DNA from 4 places in the Kineococcus rhizosphaerae genome. Region 2 is predicted to be linked to each of the others. Evidence: riboswitches for the same ligand, from Rfam matches in the RefSeq annotation. Region 2 holds a riboswitch; each other region holds the start of a gene.
The links. A riboswitch is a leader RNA that binds a small molecule or an ion and turns the genes downstream of it on or off. The one in region 2 is predicted to bind S-adenosylmethionine.
Positions count from the first base shown of each region.

Region 1: it holds a riboswitch for S-adenosylmethionine, as region 2 does, so the genes downstream of both, sfnG (dimethylsulfone monooxygenase SfnG) here and CLV37_RS17635 (MetQ/NlpA family ABC transporter substrate-binding protein) in region 2, are expected to answer to the same signal.
Region 3: it holds a riboswitch for S-adenosylmethionine, as region 2 does, so the genes downstream of both, CLV37_RS21120 (O-acetylhomoserine aminocarboxypropyltransferase/cysteine synthase family protein) here and CLV37_RS17635 (MetQ/NlpA family ABC transporter substrate-binding protein) in region 2, are expected to answer to the same signal.
Region 4: it holds a riboswitch for S-adenosylmethionine, as region 2 does, so the genes downstream of both, CLV37_RS22240 (ABC transporter substrate-binding protein) here and CLV37_RS17635 (MetQ/NlpA family ABC transporter substrate-binding protein) in region 2, are expected to answer to the same signal.

Region 1 is NZ_PVZF01000008.1:75,344-79,545, reverse strand. It holds gene CLV37_RS16010 (N-acetylmuramoyl-L-alanine amidase) at 1-527, opposite strand, end outside; gene sfnG (dimethylsulfone monooxygenase SfnG) at 583-1,728, opposite strand; SAM riboswitch class I at 1,740-1,822, opposite strand; SAM riboswitch class IV at 1,960-2,069, shown strand; gene CLV37_RS16000 (methionine ABC transporter ATP-binding protein) at 2,214-3,218, shown strand; gene CLV37_RS15995 (methionine ABC transporter permease) at 3,215-3,991, shown strand; gene CLV37_RS15990 (MetQ/NlpA family ABC transporter substrate-binding protein) at 3,981-4,202, shown strand, end outside.
Region 2 is NZ_PVZF01000009.1:104,488-108,689, reverse strand. It holds gene CLV37_RS17640 (methionine ABC transporter ATP-binding protein) at 1-501, opposite strand, end outside; gene CLV37_RS17635 (MetQ/NlpA family ABC transporter substrate-binding protein) at 498-1,451, opposite strand; SAM riboswitch class IV at 1,520-1,630, opposite strand; gene CLV37_RS17630 (DUF1737 domain-containing protein) at 1,716-1,919, opposite strand; gene CLV37_RS17625 (DUF7711 family protein) at 1,916-2,530, opposite strand; gene CLV37_RS17620 (OsmC family protein) at 2,587-3,090, shown strand; gene CLV37_RS17615 (purine-cytosine permease family protein) at 3,198-4,202, opposite strand, start outside.
Region 3 is NZ_PVZF01000012.1:149,496-153,697, forward strand. It holds gene CLV37_RS21110 (GGDEF domain-containing protein) at 1-1,019, shown strand, start outside; gene CLV37_RS21115 (NtaA/DmoA family FMN-dependent monooxygenase) at 1,010-2,317, opposite strand; SAM riboswitch class I at 2,391-2,479, shown strand; gene CLV37_RS21120 (O-acetylhomoserine aminocarboxypropyltransferase/cysteine synthase family protein) at 2,608-3,921, shown strand; gene CLV37_RS21125 (LLM class flavin-dependent oxidoreductase) at 3,921-4,202, shown strand, end outside.
Region 4 is NZ_PVZF01000014.1:15,771-19,972, reverse strand. It holds gene CLV37_RS22245 (ABC transporter permease) at 1-437, opposite strand, end outside; gene CLV37_RS22240 (ABC transporter substrate-binding protein) at 449-2,140, opposite strand; SAM riboswitch class I at 2,348-2,434, opposite strand; gene CLV37_RS22235 (FAD-binding oxidoreductase) at 2,588-3,967, shown strand; SAM riboswitch class I at 4,038-4,132, shown strand.

The sequences.
Region 1 (4,202 bases), on a different contig from region 2:
ACGTCGGAGGCGTCCAGGACCGCCGCGTTCCGCCCGTCGGGCGCGAGTCCGGGTTCGATCACGTGGTACCCGGTGGCGGCCGCGGCGGCGCCGTCGGCGTGGATCGAGACGGCCAGCGCGGCGCCCGCGTCGTCGGCCAGCGCCGCCCGGGCGTCGACGCACGGACCGACCCCGGTGTCGTCGGTCCGCGTCATGACGACCGTGGTCCCCCGCGCCCGCAGCAGGTCGGCGACGCGGACGGCGACGTCGAAGGCGTAGGCGTGCTCGGGGTAGCCGTCGTCCGTGGACGTCCCCGTGGTGTTGCAGGGCTTCTCGAACCCCCCGGCGGGCACGAGCGCGCCGATCTGCTCCGGGTGCGTCGCGTTGCCGCCGTTGTGCCCGGGGTCGAGGACGACGACCGGGGCGGGCGGGGCCGGGGTGGCCGCGACGGGGGCCGGGTCGGAGGACGGCGGGGATTGCGCGGGAGCGGGGGCCGAGCACGCGGTGAGCAGACCCGCGAGGAGGACGAGGACCGGGACGCACCGCACGCCCTCAGCCAACCACGGGCGGGCGACGGTCTGCACGACCGCGCCCGCCGCGGGCTCAGGCCGGCACGGGCGTGGTGGCCGCGCGCACGGCCTCGTCGAGCTCGGCCCCCAGCTGCAGGTCCTCGCCCGCCGCCAGCCGCGCCTCGAGCTCGCGCACGCGGGGGATGACGAGTTCGCCGAACGCCTCGACCTCCTCCTTGACGTGCAGGAAGGCCAGCAGCAGCAGGTCCACGCCGACGAGGCGGTAGGCCAGGACCCGGCGGGCGACCTCGTCGGGGGTGCCGACCAGGCCGGTGCGGAAACCGTCGTTGTACTGCACGAGGTCGCGGAACTCGCTGTCGGCCCACATGCCCCTGCCGTCCTTCGTGGAGTTCCCCGCCTCGCGCACGGCGGCCCCGAACCCCTCGACCTTGGTGCGGTCGGCCTTGGCGATGATCTCCTCCAGGACCGCCTCGGCCTCGGCGCGGGTCTCGCGCACGAGTGCGAAACCGTTCAGGCCGAACCGGATCGAGCGGCCGTTCAGCGCGGCCTGCGCCGACACCTCGCGCACCCCGGCGGCGGCCCCGGCCAGGGACTTGCCGTTCATGAAGTACCAGTCGGACACGCGCCCCGCCATGGCCTGCGCCGCGGTGGAGTTCCCGCCCTGGAACAGTTCCGGGGCGACCTTCGGCTGCGGGCGGAACGTGATGTCGGAGGCGCTGAAGAACTCTCCGGACTGGCTGTAGCCGTCCTGGCTCCACACCCCGCGCAGCAGCTCGATGAACTCCTCGGACTGCCGGTACCGGTCGTCGTGCTCGTGCCAGGTGACGCCGAGCTGCGTCGCCTCGTCCTTGAACCAGCCGGAGACGACGTTCAGCGCAAGACGGCCGTTCGTCAGTTCCTGCGCGGTGGCGGCGAACTTCGCGAGCACGCCGGGGTGCCAGAAGAACGGGTGGACGGCCGCGATGACCTTCAGCCGCTCGGTCGCGAGCAGCAGCGCGAGGGAGAACGAGGTCGACTCGTGCTGGGCGTCGGCGCCGTAGGAGGCGAGGTAGCGCACCTGCGTCAGGGCGTACTCGAAACCGACGCGCTCGGCGGCGCGGGCCACCTCGACGTTGTAGGCGGGGTCGTGGCTGGTGCGCTGCTCGATCGTGGAGACGACGAGGCCGCCGGAGACATTGGGGACCCAGTAGGCGAACTTGAGCGGCTCGTGCAGGGACATGACGCGGCACTCCTCCATCGGTCCTGGCGGTAGCACCCCCGTGGGGTTGCTGCGGCGTCGTCGAGCCAGGTCTCTCAGCCGCTCTGGATGGGATCGCCGCAGCGTACCCCGTCCCGGACGGCCACCGCGGCCCCTCTTTTCGGTACTCAGTCTCAACATGTTGCCGCACAACGGTTGTCGAACACCCGAACCGCTTGACGTCCTTCGGGCGGACCTGCCATGGTCAGCCCAGGTCATGAGCGCCAGCGTCAAGCCCCGGCTCGCTGGCCGGCAACCCTGATCCGTCGTGGGGTGCTCCGGGTGAGGACCAGGTCCGTGGGAGCCACGGACAAGGACGAGACCCGGAGACCGGTGTGCCGAAGGCCTGTCGACGCTCGCGCTGAGCGTTCCCTGAACCTCCCCTGAAATCTCCGCAGCCGGGCCGTCGCCCGGTCGCTGCCGCACGCCCGTGCCCCCACCACCCGGACGCCGCCCCGGAGGACGACGTGATCGAACTGCGCCACCTCACCAAGACGTACGGCGACGCGCCGCACGTCACCACCGTGCTCGACCGGCTCGACCTGACCGTCCCCGCCGGCAGCATCACCGCCGTCGTCGGCCCCAGCGGCGCCGGCAAGAGCACCCTCGCCCAGTGCGTGACGCTGCTGACGCGGCCCACCTCCGGGTCGGTCGTCGTCGCCGGTCAGGACCTCACCGGCCTCGGCGAGAGCAGGCTGCGCGAGGCCCGGCGCCGCATCGGGACGATCTTCCAGTCCGACGGCCTGCAGACCCGCCGCACGGCCGCGCAGAACGTGGAACTCCCGCTGCGCTACCTCGGCGTGGTCCCCCGCGACCGCAGGAGGCGGGTCGCCGAACTCCTCGACCGCGTCGGGCTGGCCGGGTTCGCCGACCGCTACCCGCACGAACTGTCCGGGGGGCAGCGCCAACGCGTCGGCATCGCCCGCGCCCTGGCGCTGCGGCCCACCGTCCTGCTCGCGGACGAGGCCACGTCGGGCCTGGACCCGCAGGCCACCGCGTCCATCACCGCCCTGCTGCGGGGCCTGCGCGACGACCTGGGCCTGGCCATCCTGTTCATCACCCACGAGATGGACACCATCGTCGACGTCGCCGACACCGTGGCACGTCTGGACCACGGCCGCATCGTCGAGAACGCCCCCCTGCTGGACGTCCTGCGCGACCCGGGGTCGCCCGTGGGGGCGGCGCTGCTGCCCCGGCGGCCGGTCGCCGCGAGCGCCGGCCTCGTCGTGTGGGAGGTCCACTACCGCGGCGACGACGTGCCGGCCGACTGGCTGACGAGCGCGTCCCGGGAACTGGGCCACGACCTCGCCCTGCTGGGCGCGTCGGTCGGCACCGTCGCGGGGAGCACCGTCGGCCACGCCACCCTCGGCGTGCCGCGGGCCCTCGACGCCGCGGCCCTGCGGGCCGCCTTCACCCGCCGCGGGCTGCACGCGCAGGTCGCGCCCACCGCCCGGGAACTGGACCTCGTGTGATCCCCCTCGCCCTGCCCTCGACGTTCGCGGCCGCCTCGAGCCTCGACACCCCGCTGGACCGGATCCCGGCGCTGATCGCCCCCGCGCTCGTCGACACCCTGCTCATGGTGGGGATCGTCATGGCGGTCGTCGTGCTGCTCGGGGTCCCGATCGGCGTCCTCGTGCACAACCTCGCCCCCGGTGGACTGCTGGAGAACCGCGCCGCGCACACGGTGCTCAGCTGGGTCGTCAGCACCGGCCGGTCGCTGCCGTTCCTCGTCCTCATGGCCGCGCTCGTGCCGTTCACCCGCTTCGTCACCGGGACGAACATCGGGATCCGTGCCGCCGTCGTGCCGATGGTCCTGGCGGGGACCGCGTTCTTCAGCCGCATCGTGGAGAACTCGCTGCGCTCGGTGCCGCCGAACCTCGTGGCGGTCGCCCAGGCGTCGGGCGCCTCCCCGCTGCAGGTCATCACGACCGTGCAGCTGTCCGAGGCGGCGCCGTCGATCATCGGCGGCCTGACCATCAACACGATCGCGATGATCGAGTACTCGGCCATCGCCGGGACCATCGGCGCCGGCGGCATCGGGTACGTCGCGGTCACCTACGGGTACCAGCGCTTCGACCACGCCGTCATGCTCGCCACGATCGTCGTCCTCGTCGCGCTCGTCGCGACCGTCCAGCTCGTGGGTGACGCCGTCGCCCGCGCCGCCGACCCCCGCACCCGCCGCCGTCCGGCGCGCACCCGCACCGCCCCCCGCGACACCGTCCAGGAGAAGACCCTTGTCCACTGAAACCCGCCCGACCCCCACCGACGACCACGGGTTCGAGGTCCGCCGGCGCAGGCTCTGGCCGTTCGTCGCCGGCGGTGCCGTCGTCGTCCTCGGCGTCGCCGCCGCCCTGGTCGTCCCCCGCCTCGGTGGCGAGCAGACCGCGAACACCCGGGCCGGGGCGACGCTGTACGTCGCCACGGCCGAGGGGAACGCCCGCGAGCAGGCGCTCATC
Region 2 (4,202 bases):
CAGCAGCAGCGGCGGGTTCGTCGCCAGCGCCCGCGCGATGCCGACGCGCTGCTTCTGCCCGCCCGACAGCTGCTCGGGGTAGGAGTGCGCCCGGTCCAGCAACCCCACGAAGTCGAGGAGCTCGGCGGTGCGCCGGTCGCGTTCGGCCTTGGCCACGCCCGCGACCTTCAACGGGTACGCCACGTTCCCGGCGACCGTGCGGGACCGGAACAGGTTGAACTGCTGGAAGATCATCCCGATCTTCGAGCGGGCCGCCCGCAGTTCCCCCTCGGACAACCGCGTGAGGTCCTGCCCGGCGACCAGGACGCTGCCCGACGTCGGCTTCTCCAGCGCGTTGAGCAGCCGGACGAGGGTCGACTTCCCGGCCCCCGAGTAGCCGATGACCGCGAGGACCTCGCCGGTCTCGACCTCCAGCGAAACGGCGTCGACCGCCGTGACGGTGGACCCGTCACGACGGTCGAAGCTCTTGCTGACGTCCGTCAGCGAGATGAGAGCGGTCACTTGCCCGCGGCGGCCTTCGCGTCGGCCTCGACCTTGGTGGTCTCCGCCTGCAGGTCCGCGGCAGGGGTGTCCTGGACGACCGCGCCCGGGTTCTCCTCGAGGAAGACCTTCTGCACGGCCGGGTCGTGCCACAGCGCGGCCAGGTCCAGGTACGTCTGGTTGGCGACGTCGGCCTTGCGGGCGGCGAAGATGTTCACGTACGGCGCCGCGGCCGGGGACGACGGGTCGTCCTTGACGATGATGTCGTCGACGGGCAGCTTCGCCTTGGTGGCGTAGTTGTTGTTCACGATCGCGGCGGCCACGGACCCGGACTGCAGGGCGCTCGCGGTCTGGTCGGCGGCGACGGTGGTCACCTGGACCTTGGACGACTCGATGTCGTTCGTCTTGGAGAACGCGGTGCCGCCGTCCTTCAGCGTGACCAGACCGGCCTGCTGCAGGACCAGGAGGCCGCGGGCCTCGTTGATCGCGTCGTTCGGGATCGCGACCTTCGCGTCGGCGGGCAGCTCGGCGACGGACTTCGCGGTCAGGGAGTACAGCGGCAGCGGGTACACGGCGGTGGCGCCGATGGGCTGCAGGTCGTCGCCCGACGTCGCGTTGTAGTTCGCGAGGTACTGGATGTGCTGGAACTGGTTGAGGTCCAGCTGGTTCTGCGACAGCGCCGGGTTCGGCTGGGTGTAGTCGGAGAAGTTCACGAGCTCGACGTCCACGTCGTACTTCGACTTCGCGAGCTCGACGTAGGGCGTCCAGTACTTCAGGGACTTGTCGGCGACACCGATCTTGACGGTCTTCGCGGCGGCCGTGGAGCCGGCGGCCGTGGTCTTCGCGGAGTCGTCCCGGGTGCCCAGGACGATCGCCACGACGACGACCACGACGACGACGACGGCGGCGATGATGCCGTAGAGGAGCCCACGGCGCTTGGGCTTGTCGGGAAGGGCGGGGGCGGTGGACACGAAGGCACTCCGGGTGGTCGTACGGGCGGGCGCGCGGCTCGCAGCTACCGTGATCGACGGCGTCCGACGATCCGCGCTTGCCGGACGGGTTCGTCCGGCCAGGTCTTCACCTGGGGCACCCCGCCGCGGAGGAGGGTTGCCGGACAGCGAGCCAGGGCTTGTCGCTGTCACTCATGACCTGCCCGAACCTTAACACCGCCTGGCGGGCAGCAGAAACGGGTTCGGGTGCCGCACGTCCGCCCGGCTCCGGGCGGACCGGTGGGCTCAGCCCAGGACGTGGGGGAGCACGACGGCCTGCGCCGCGATCGTGCGCCCGTCCGTCGTCGTCACCGACGGGCTGCCGTGCAGGACGTACCCGTCCGCCAGGGCCGCGCTCACCTTCTCGCAGAACGACCGGTCGTCCGGGCCCGTCAGGAGCCGGTAGGCCAGCTTCTCGCCGGCGGTGCCGGGGGTGCTCTCCTCGCTCACGCGGACAGGCTATCCCGCGCGTCGCGCACGCTCAGGTACCCCAGGGAGGCGTCGGCCAGCGCGTCCGCGCGCTTGGTCGGCGACCCCGGCGACCACCGCTTCTCGTCGTACTCCACCGCCGTGCGCCGCAGCGCGGCCAGGCTCACCGCCAGCTCGGCGTCGAGGCGCCCGGCCAGCTCGGTGGCCGTCGGCGCCGCCGGGCGCAGCCCGCTGCCCTCCCCGGCACGGATCCGGGCGAGCACCTCGGGGTCCACCCCGTCCTCGCGGGTCCAGAACCGCACCGGCCGCTCGACCACGTGGTTCCACACCGGCGCCTGCCCGGACCGGAAGAACAGCCGCACCGGCTTCGTCTCCAGGCTCGAGGCGGCCAGCCACTGCCCGGCGGCCGGCGGGCGCGTGCCGAAGGCGCAGTCCTCCTCGCGCGCGTTCGTCACCAGCGCGACCCGCACGCCGTCCACGTCGTCGACGTCGTCCGTCCGCGGCCCCAGCAGGGGCCCGAACACCCACGCCTGGAAGACCCGCAGGCGGATGATCCCCTCGGGCTGGCGGCCCACGTGCGCGCAGCGGTCGGCGACGTCCTCGAGGGTCCTGACGGCAGTGGTCCACTTCACCCCCGCAGTCTGTCCGAGGTTGCGGGCGCGCCCCGCGGGGGGCCTAAGCTTCGGCGGTGGATTCGACCGAGCTCAGGGCCCTGCAGAAGCCGTTGAAGGACGCCTACCGCGAGGACCCGGCCGAGGCGCTGGTCCCCGCGCGGGCCGTGGCGGTGCTGGACGGGCAGTCCATCGGCGTCTCGGTCGACGGTTTCGCCGGCACCACCCGCGCCGGGCTGCACCCCGCCGCCGGCGGCGACGGCACCGAGGCGTGCTCGGCCGACATGCTCTGCGAAGCCGTCGCGGCGTGCGCCGGTGTCACCCTGCGCAGCGTGGCGACCGCCATGGGCGTCGAGCTGCGCAACGCGTCGGTGACCGTCGACGCCCACTGGGACGCCCGCGGCACGCTCGGCGTCGCCCGCGAGGTGCCGGTCGGGATCACCGACGTGACCATCACCTTCGACTTCACCTCCGACGCCGACGAGGCGACCGAGGCGAAGATGATCTCCCTGGCCGAGCGCTACTGCGTCATCGCCCAGACCCTGCAGACGCCGCCGAAGGTCGTCGTCCAGCGCGCGTGACCCTCGGGGCGCGCTCGTCGCGGCGTCCTGTCCGGTCCGGTTCGTCGGACCGTTGACGCATCGGTGCGAAAGGTTCGTACCGATGCGTCAACGGTCCCGGACCCGGGTCAGCGGCGAGCCTCCTGGGCGCGCACCGCCGCGCGCCCGAACACCGCGACGACGGCGAACCCGACCGCGAACGCCAGCAGCACGCCGAGGTTGGCGTAGGCCCACCCGCCGTCGCGGCCCCCGATCGGCCCCAGCAGGTACCCCTGCCAGGTCAGCCAGCTCGCTCCGCCGTTGGTCACCAGGCCCCAGCCCAGGAACGTGGCGACGACCATCGTGACCACGGGCAGCACGCGCACCGATCCGTAGCGCCCGCGGGCGTCGAGCAGCTCGGCCTCGGCGTACCCGCCGCGCCGCGCCGCGAGGTCGGCCAGGAAGATCCCCGCCCACGCCGCGATCGGCACCCCCAGGGTGATGAGGAACCCCTGGAACGGGATCAGGAAGTTGGCCGAGAAGAAGGCGATGTAGACCGCGCCGGCGATCATCAGGACCGCGTCGACGAGCACCGCGACGGGCCGCGGGACCCTCAGCCCCACGTTCAGCAGCGCCAGGCCCGAGGAGTAGATGTCCATGACCGCGCCGCCGACGAGGCCGAGGACGGCCACCACCACGAACGGCACGAGGAACCACGTCGGCAGGATGCCGGTCAGCGCCCCGACGGGGTCCTGGCCCACGAGTTCGCTCAGGCCCGGGTTCGAGCCCACGACGAGCGCGCCGAACACGAGCAGCACCGCCGGGCCGAGCGAGGAGCCGAGCGTCGTCCACACCACGACCCCCGCGCTGGAGGCGTCCCGCGGCAGGTACCGGGAGTAGTCGGCCGCCGCGTTGGCCCAGCCCAGGCCGAACCCGGTCATGACCATCGTGAAGGCGCCGACGACCGCGGCGGTGTCCCCGGCCGGGATCGCGCTGACCGTCGCCCAGTCGACGGAGCCCGCCGCGAAGACGACGTAGGCGACGGTCAGCACCGCCGTGACGACCGTGATCCAGCGCTGCATGCGCATGATCACGGTGAACCCCAGCGTCCCGCCCAGGACGATCAGGCCCACGACGACGAGGAGGGCGACGAG
Region 3 (4,202 bases), on a different contig from region 2:
AGCCGTCGCTGGCCGACAGCACCGTCCCGGTGTTCAACCGGGTCGTGGCCACCAGCTACCCCGTCGGGGACGTCCTGCTGCTCGCCGTCGTCGCCCGGCTGCTGACCACCGCGGGCCGCCGCTCGCCGTCCTTCCGCTGGCTCGCCGTCGGCATCGTCCTCATGCTCGCCAGCGACAGCGCCTACCAGGTCGTCAGCCTCAGCGGGACCTACCACGGCGGCCTGCTGAACCTCGGCTGGTCCTGGTCCTACGCGGCGCTCGCGGCCGCGGCCCTGCACCCCTCGATGCGCGGCCTGGCCGACGCGGCCCCGAGCGCGGCGACCTTCACCCGGGTCCGCCTGGTGGCCCTGACGTGCGCGAGCCTGCTGTCGCCGGGAACCCTGCTCCTGCAGAGCGCCCTGGGCTGGGAGGTGGAGCCGTGGTCGGTCGGGGCGAGCTCCATCGCGCTGTTCCTGCTCGTGGTGCTGCGCATGAACGGGCTGCTCAAGCAGGTCCAGACGCAGGCGCAGCAGCTCACCGCGCTGGCCCGCACGGACGGGCTCACGGGGATCGCGAACCGGCGCAGCGGTGACGCCGAACTGGGCCGCCTCGTCGACCGCTGCGCCCTCGACGGCGTCCCGCTGGCCGTCGCGATCCTCGACCTGGACCACTTCAAGCGGTTCAACGACTCCTTCGGCCACCCGGCCGGGGACGAGCTGCTCGTGCAGGCGGCCCGGGCGTGGACGGAGCGGCTCGAGGACTCGCCCGCGTTCCTGGCCCGCTGGGGCGGGGAGGAGTTCCTGGTGGCCACGACCGGGCTCGGCGCCGGCGCCGCCGCGGACCTCGTGCGGGCGCTGCTCGGCGCCACCCCGCTGGGGCAGACGTTCTCGGCGGGGGTGGCGCAGTGGGACGGCGCCGAGTCGGTCACGGCGCTCGTCGGGCGCGCGGACGCGGCCCTGTACGCCGCGAAGGCCGCGGGCCGCAACCGCGTCGAGGTCGCGGCCGGGGGGACCTCCGGGGTCGTCCCGGTTCAGCGGTAGCGGCTGGGCGGCACCGGCAGTCCGAGGTTCTCGCGCAGCGTCGCGGCGGGCAGTTCCGCGGCCAGCACCCCGCGGGCGACGAGCAGCGGCACCACCGTCTCGGCGAACTCCTCCAGCCCCGCCGGCAACGAGGAGAACGCGAGGGTGAAACCGTCGGCGGCGCCGTGGGTGAACCGTTCGGTCATCCAGTCCGCGACCTGCTCGGGGGTCCCGGGCAGGAACCGGCGGCGCAGCATCGTCCGGTACAGCTCGCGCAGGGTGAACCGTTCGCGGTCCATGAGCTTGCGGACGCCCTCGAACACCGTCTGCACCTGGTTGGAGCCGCCGGTGAAGTCGAACTCGAAGCGCTCGTCGAGCGGCCGGTCGGACAGGTCGACGCCCAGGTGGTGCGAGAGCCAGTCGAGGCTGAGCCGGTCGGGGGTGAGCGCCTCGATCTCCTCGAGCTTCTCCAGAGCGCGGGCCGGCGTCTCACCCAGCACGGGCGACAGGGCCGGCAGGACGAGGAGGTGCTCGCGGGCGCGGCCGTTCGCGACCGCGCGCTGCTTGTAGTCCTCGTAGAGCCGCTGCGCGCCGGGCAGCGGAGCGGAACCGGGCACGAAGACGGCCTCGGCGTACCTGCCCGCCAGGGCCCGCCCGTCCTCCGACGAGCCCGCCTGGAACAGGACGGGTCGGCCCTGGGGCGGGCGGGGCAGGTTCAGCGGACCGCGGACGCGGAAGAACTCGCCCTCGTGACCGAGCACGTGCAGTCCGGCGGGGTCGGCGTAGCGACCGGAGGCGACGTCGGGGCGGATCGCGCCGTCGTCCCAGCTGTCCCACAGCCCCGTGACGACCTCCACGAACTCCGCCCCGCGGCGGTAGCGCGCGGCGTGGTCGAGGTTGCGCTCCAGCCCGAAGTTGCGGGCCTCCTCGTCGCTGGCCGACGTCACGAGGTTCCACCCGGCCCGCCCGGAACTGAGGAAGTCCAGGGACCCCACCTGGCGCGCGGTGTGGAACGGCTCGTTGTACGTGGTCGAGACGGTCGCCACCAGCCCGATCCGCTCGGTGCTGCGGGTCAGCGCCCCGAGCAGGCCGAAGGGTTCGGGACGGACGTTGGCGACGTGCTCGACGCCGGAGGCGAACCGGTCCCACACGTACAGCTCGTCGGCGTAGAACAGCGCTGCGAAACCCGCGCGCTCGGCGGTGCGGGCGAAGTGCTCGTAGTACTCGAACGTCACGTAGTCGGCGGGGCGGCCCCCCGGCAGCCGCCAGCTCGTGAGGTGTTCGCCGCCGGGGTAGAAGACCATGGCCGTGAGGATCACGACGCCGCACGCTACCCGCCGGCAGATCGTGTGAAGCGCTTGACAGCGATGGCTGCGGTGCCGTCCACTGGAAGAGCCATCCAGAGCGGCCGAGAGACCTGGCTCGTCGACGCCGCAGCAACCGCCCACCCGGGTCGGTGCTCCCGCCAGGACCGATGGGAGAGGGAACGCAGTGCCGATCGAACCGTTGACGCGCCGTCTCGTCGTCGACCTCCTGCGCAGCGCCGGGATGAGCTGTCGGGCCTGAACGCCCGCGCTCCCACCCCGTCACTGCACCGGAAGGCCCGTCGATGACGCACGTCCGCAACCGCCACAGCTTCGCCACCCAGCAGGTCCACGCCGGCGCCGAACCCGACCCGGTCACCGGGGCGCGGGTCACGCCCGTGCACCTGACCGCCGGGTTCGTCTTCGACGACTTCGAGCACGCCCGTGCCCGGTTCGCCGGCGAGGACGACGGGTACGTCTACACGCGCATCGGCAACCCCACGTCGGCCGCCGTCGAACGCCGCCTCGCCGTCCTGGAGGGCGGCACCGACGCGATCCTCGTCGGCACCGGCCAGGCCGCGATCACGGTGGCGCTGCTCGGGATCCTGGGGGCGGGGGACCACCTGCTGGCCGCCGCCGACCTGTACGAGGGCTCGCGCGGGCTCTTCCTCGACAACTTCGGCCGGCTCGGCATCGAGGTCGACTTCGTCGAGGAGAGCGCCGACTGGGAACGCCTCGTCCGGCCGACCACCCGCGCCTTCTTCGCCGAGTCGATCGCCAACCCGAAGGACACCGTGCTCGACCTGCCCGCGGTGGCGGCCGTCGCGCACCGGCACGGCGTCCCGCTCGTCGTGGACAACACCTTCGCCACCCCGTACCTGCTGCGGCCCCTGGAGCACGGCGCCGACGTCGTCGTGCACTCGGCCAGCAAGTTCCTCGCCGGCCACGGCGCCGCCCTGGGCGGCGCGATCGTCACCGGCGACGGGTTCGACTGGTCCGGGTTCGGCCACCTCACCGAGCCCGCGAACGTGCTGGCGGGCGTCAGCTGGGTGCAGCGGTACGGCCCGCAGCGGGCCTACGTCGAGCACACCCGCGGTGTCGTCGCCTCCCGCCTGGGCCCGACGATCTCACCGTTCAACGCGTTCCTGGTCCAGCAGGGGCTGGAGACCCTGTCGCTGCGCGTGGCCCGCCAGACGCAGACGGCCGAGCAGCTGGCCCGCTGGCTGCGCGCGCGGCCCGAGGTCGTCAGCGTCGACCACGCCGCCCTCGACGACCATCCCTCGCACGACGTCGCCCGGCGGCTGCTGCCCCGCGGGGCCGGTGCCGTGTTCTCGGTGACCCTGGAGGGCGGCCGCGCTGCGGCGCAGCGGTTCGTCGACGCCGTGGAACTGTTCACCCGGATGACCCACGTCGGCGACGTCCGGTCGCTGGTGATCCACCCGGCCAGCACGACCCACGCGCACCGCACGGAGCCCGAGCGGCTCGCCGCCGGCATCTGGCCGGGGTTGCTGCGCTTGTCGATCGGCCTGGAGGAACCGGCCGACCTGCTCGCCGACCTCGAGCAGGCCCTCGTCGCCTCGCGCGCACCCCACCGGAGCGAGCAGGGGGCGGTGGCCTGATGGGACGCCTGCAGCACTTCGGGTACTTCTTCTCCCGCGGTTTCGGCCCCCAGGGCTGGGGTCGCGACCACCAGGCGTGGAACGACGACTGGACGCGACCGGACCTGTACGCGCACGCCGTGCGCGACCTCGAACGGGCCGGTCTCGACCTGGTCGTGATCGAGGACGCGATCTCGCTGGGGAACCCGCAGACCCTGGACCTGCGGGTCCGCGCGGCGTACGGCGGTCCCAAGCACGACCCGCTGCTGCTGGCCCCCTACCTGTTCGCCGCCACGCAGCAC
Region 4 (4,202 bases), on a different contig from region 2:
AGGAACAGCGACGGCAGCGAGCGGGCCACCCCCTGCCCCGCGCCCCGGGGGAGGAACTGGGTGGCCGCCGCGACGACGGCGGCGAGCACGATCGCGACCGCGAGGGCGCCGCCGGCCAGCGTCAGCGTCGAGGGCAGGACCTCGGCGATCGACTGCGAGACCGGCCGGTTGCTGCGCAGCGACACGCCGAGGTCGCCGACGACGAACCGCGACAGCGCCTCCCACAGCTGGACGACCACGGGCTGGTCGAGCCCGTAGTAGGAGACGATGCGCGCGATCTCGTCCTCGGTGAACCCGTTCTCGGGGTTGCGCAGCGTGTTCGTGACCGGGTCCCCGGGCAGCACGCTGATGACGACGAACGTCGCGACGTACGCCAGCAGGACGACGACGACGGCCTGGCCGACGCGTCGTGCCGCGAAACCCGCGTAACCCCTCATGCGTGCCCTCCTCAGGCCTCGAGGTGGGCGGCGTAGTAGTTCGCGTAGGCGACGCCGTTGTAGGTCACGCCCTTGAGGTCGGAGCGGTTGGCGTAGATGCGCTGCACGATCTGCTCCAGGGGGATGAACAGCCCCTGCTCGAGGACGTACTGCTGCAACTGGTCGACCGACGTCCGGCGGGTGTCCTCGTCGACGGCGCCGGCGACGGCGTCGCGCAGGTGGTTCAGCGTCTGGTCGCTCTCGCCGAGCCCGAACCAGTCCTCGCCCTTGTTGGCGCTGGTCAGGATGCTCGCGACGGTGCCGACGTCGATGAAGCTGCGGGTGACCTCGTAGTTCGACAGCGTCTTGTTCCCGCTGACCCGCTGACCGTAGGTGACGACGTCGAAGGTCTGCAGGTCCACGGTGAACCCGACCTTGCCGAGCTGCTGGGCCACGAGCTCGTCGATGGCCTGCGAGGTGACGAGGTACGGGTTCGGGAACAGGGTGACCGACAGCGGCCGGCCGCCCTTGCTGCGCTTGCCGTCGGCGCCCTTCACCCACCCGGCCTGCTCGAGCAGCGAGTTCGCCGTCGCCGCGTCGTAGGTGAACTCCGCCGAGTGGTCGGTGGCCTCGGGGACGTTGGACTGGATGAAGGACTGCGCCTTCTTCCAGTCGCTGGTGTAGACGGTCGACAGGATCTCGTCGCGGTCGATCGCGTGCTGGAACGCCTGCCGGACCGCGACGTCGTCGAACGGCGCGACCGAGGTGTTCAGGCGGTACCCGTGGGTGAACCCGAGGTAGCGGGGCGTCGCGACCTCGAACCCGGCCTCCTTCAGCCCGTCGAGCTCCTGCGGGGTGGCGTTGAAGACGGCGTCGGCCTGGTTCGACTGCAGGCTCGCGGTTCGCAGCGAGCTCTCCTTGACGATCTTGTAGGTGATCGAGTCGAGCGCCGCCGCGTCGGACTTGCCGAGGGCCTGCGGGCCCCACGCGTAGTCGGCGCGCTTGACGAGGACGACCTCGTCGCCCTCCTTCCAGCTCTTCACCGTGAACGGCCCGGACCCGCTGACCTGCGACAGGTCCGCCTGGCCCTCGGCGGGCAGGGCGATCGTCTTGGGGGAGATCAGGATGGAGCCGTGGTACCCGAGGGTGGGGATGAACCCCAGCGTCGGCGCGCTGAACTCGACGACGACGGTGGAGGCGTCCGCGGCGGAGGCCTGCAGGTACGTCTTGGGGAACAGGCCGATCGGGTTCACACCCTTGTCGGCCTGCCCCTTGGCCCAGTAGTCGAGGTTCGCCACGACGGCGGCGGCGTCCAGGGCCGTGCCGTCGGAGAACGTCACCCCGCTCTTGAGGTGCAGCGTGAACTCGGTGGCGTTCGCGTTCTGCTCCCACTTCTCGGCCAGCCACGGCGTCACCTTCCCCTCGCCGTCGACGTAGACGAGCTTGTCGGTGACGTGACCCCAGACGTTCCCCTGGAAGCTTGAGATCGCGCTGTTGTTCGGGATCCAGGTGTCGCCGAGGGAGTCGATGAGGAAGACGATGTCGCCGCCCTGCTTCGCCCCGGCCGGGGTCGAGCCCGACGAACCCGACGCGCCACCCCCGCAGGCGGAGAGGATCGTGCCCACCGCGCCGGCGCCGAGGACGGCGGAGACCGTGCGACGGGTGGGTCGGAACGCCCCGGGCGTCGAACCCGACGGGAGGGGGTCAGGGGTGCTGCTGGTCATGGGGGTGTGGCTCCTGGCTCAGGCGGGGAGGGGCCGCACGGGAGGAGTGCCCGGTGCGGTTCGGGGGAGTTCCTGGGGAGCGCGGCCCGACGGCCGGGGTGCGGCCGTGGAGCGTTCGCTCAGCGTGGGGTTGAGAGCGCGCTGGACTGCCGGGACAGGTCGACGTGCCGACGAGCCGTGAGGAGCAGCGTGGGTCGCACCGGGATTCCTCCATCGGTCCTGGCGGTAGCACCTTCCCGAAGGAGGTTGCTGCGGCGTCGTCGAGCCAGGTCTCTCAGCCGCTCTGGATGGTGGGACGAGAGTGGCAGAGTTCGGCACGCCCGTCAACGCCGTCCCTCGTGGGCCGCGCGCGACTGTGCGATGGTGGCGCCGTCCGCCCCACCCGTGACGATCCCGGGTTCACCCGCTGGACCCCGCGAACCGCGCACTGCGAACGGAGACCCCGACATGACCACCGAACTGCTGCCCGCCGTCCCCACCGACCTCACCGGTCCGCTGGCCGAGCTGGCCGGTGAGCTCCCCGGCGCGGTGGACCCGGGTTTCGCCGCCCACGAGGTCACCGACCGCTCCCGGGTCGACGCCCCGCAGGGGGTCCTCGCCGTCGTGCGCCCGGCCGACGTCGCCGGGGTCCAGACCGTCCTGCGCTGGGCGAGCCGGCACCGCGTCCCCGTCGTGCCGCGCGGAGCGGGGACCGGGTTGTCCGGTGGTGCGATCGGGGTGGCCGGCGGGATCGTGCTGTCGACCGAGCGGCTGGACCGCGTCCTGGAGATCGCCCCGGCCGACCAGGTCGCACGCGTCGAACCGGGTGTCCTGGGCGCCGACCTCGACGCCGCCCTGGCGCCGTTGGGTCTGCGCTACGCCCCGGACCCGGCCAGCTGGCGGACCTCCAGCATCGGCGGGAACGTCGCGACGAACGCGGGGGGACTGCGCTGCGCCAAGTACGGCGTGACGCGGGAGTCGGTGCTGGCCCTCGACGTGGTCCTGGCCGACGGGTCGCTCATCTCGACCGGTCACCGGTCCATCAAGGGGGTCACCGGACTCGACCTCGTGGGGCTGTTCACCGGGTCCGAGGGCACGCTGGGTGTCGTCGTGGGCATCACCGTCCGGCTGCGGCCGCGGCCGGTGGACGAGCAGACCGTCGCCACCTGGTTCGACTCCGTCGACGCCGCGGCCGAGGGGCTGCTGGCCCTGACCGCGGGAGCCGCGCGACCGGCTGTCATCGAGCTCCTGGACGGCCCCACCCTGGCGGACATCGACGCCCACTCGGGGACGTCGCTGGCGCAGGGGGGTGGGGCGCTGCTGCTCGTGCAGACCGACGGTCACGGTGCGCGGGCGGAGGCCGACGAGGTCGAGGCGGCACTGCGCGGGGCCGGTGGCCGCCCGCGCCGGCTGCACGGCGAGGACGCCGAGTTCCACTGGGAGCTGCGGCGCAGCGGACGCGGTCCGCTGGAGGACAAGCTCGCCGTGGGCGAGGACGTCGCCGTCCCGCTGTCGCGCATCGGGGAGTTCCACCGCGAGATCACCAGGATCGGTGCCGTGCACGGGGTCTCGGTGCGTGCCGTGGCCCACGCGGGGGACGGGAACTTCCACCCGCTGCTGTTCGCCGACGACGTGGCCGGGGGCGCCGAACGCCTGGAGGCGGCGGCCGACGAGGTCGTGGCGACGGCCCTGCGCCTGGGCGGGACGATCAGCGGCGAGCACGGGATCGGCACCGCGAAGCAGCGCTGGCTGGCCGACGAGCTCACCCCGCAGGTGCGGGCGCTGCAGGCGGGCATCAAGGCCGTGTTCGACCCCCTGGGGCTGCTGAACCCCGGCAAGGCCCTGTGAGGCGGTGAGGGGTCCCCGGGGTTCACCGGGGGATTGACAACCCGATCGCGGTCGGGCGACAGTGTCCGGGCAACCATCAAGAGCGGCTGAGAGACCTGGCTCCGCGACGCCGCAGCAACCCCCCGTGCGAACGGGTGCGGGTGCTTCCGCCAGGAACGATGGAGGATCGATGCAGCACCGCACGCCGTGCGTCCCCGCGCGGCACTTCCACGCCTCCAACCGGCGGGTCGTCGAC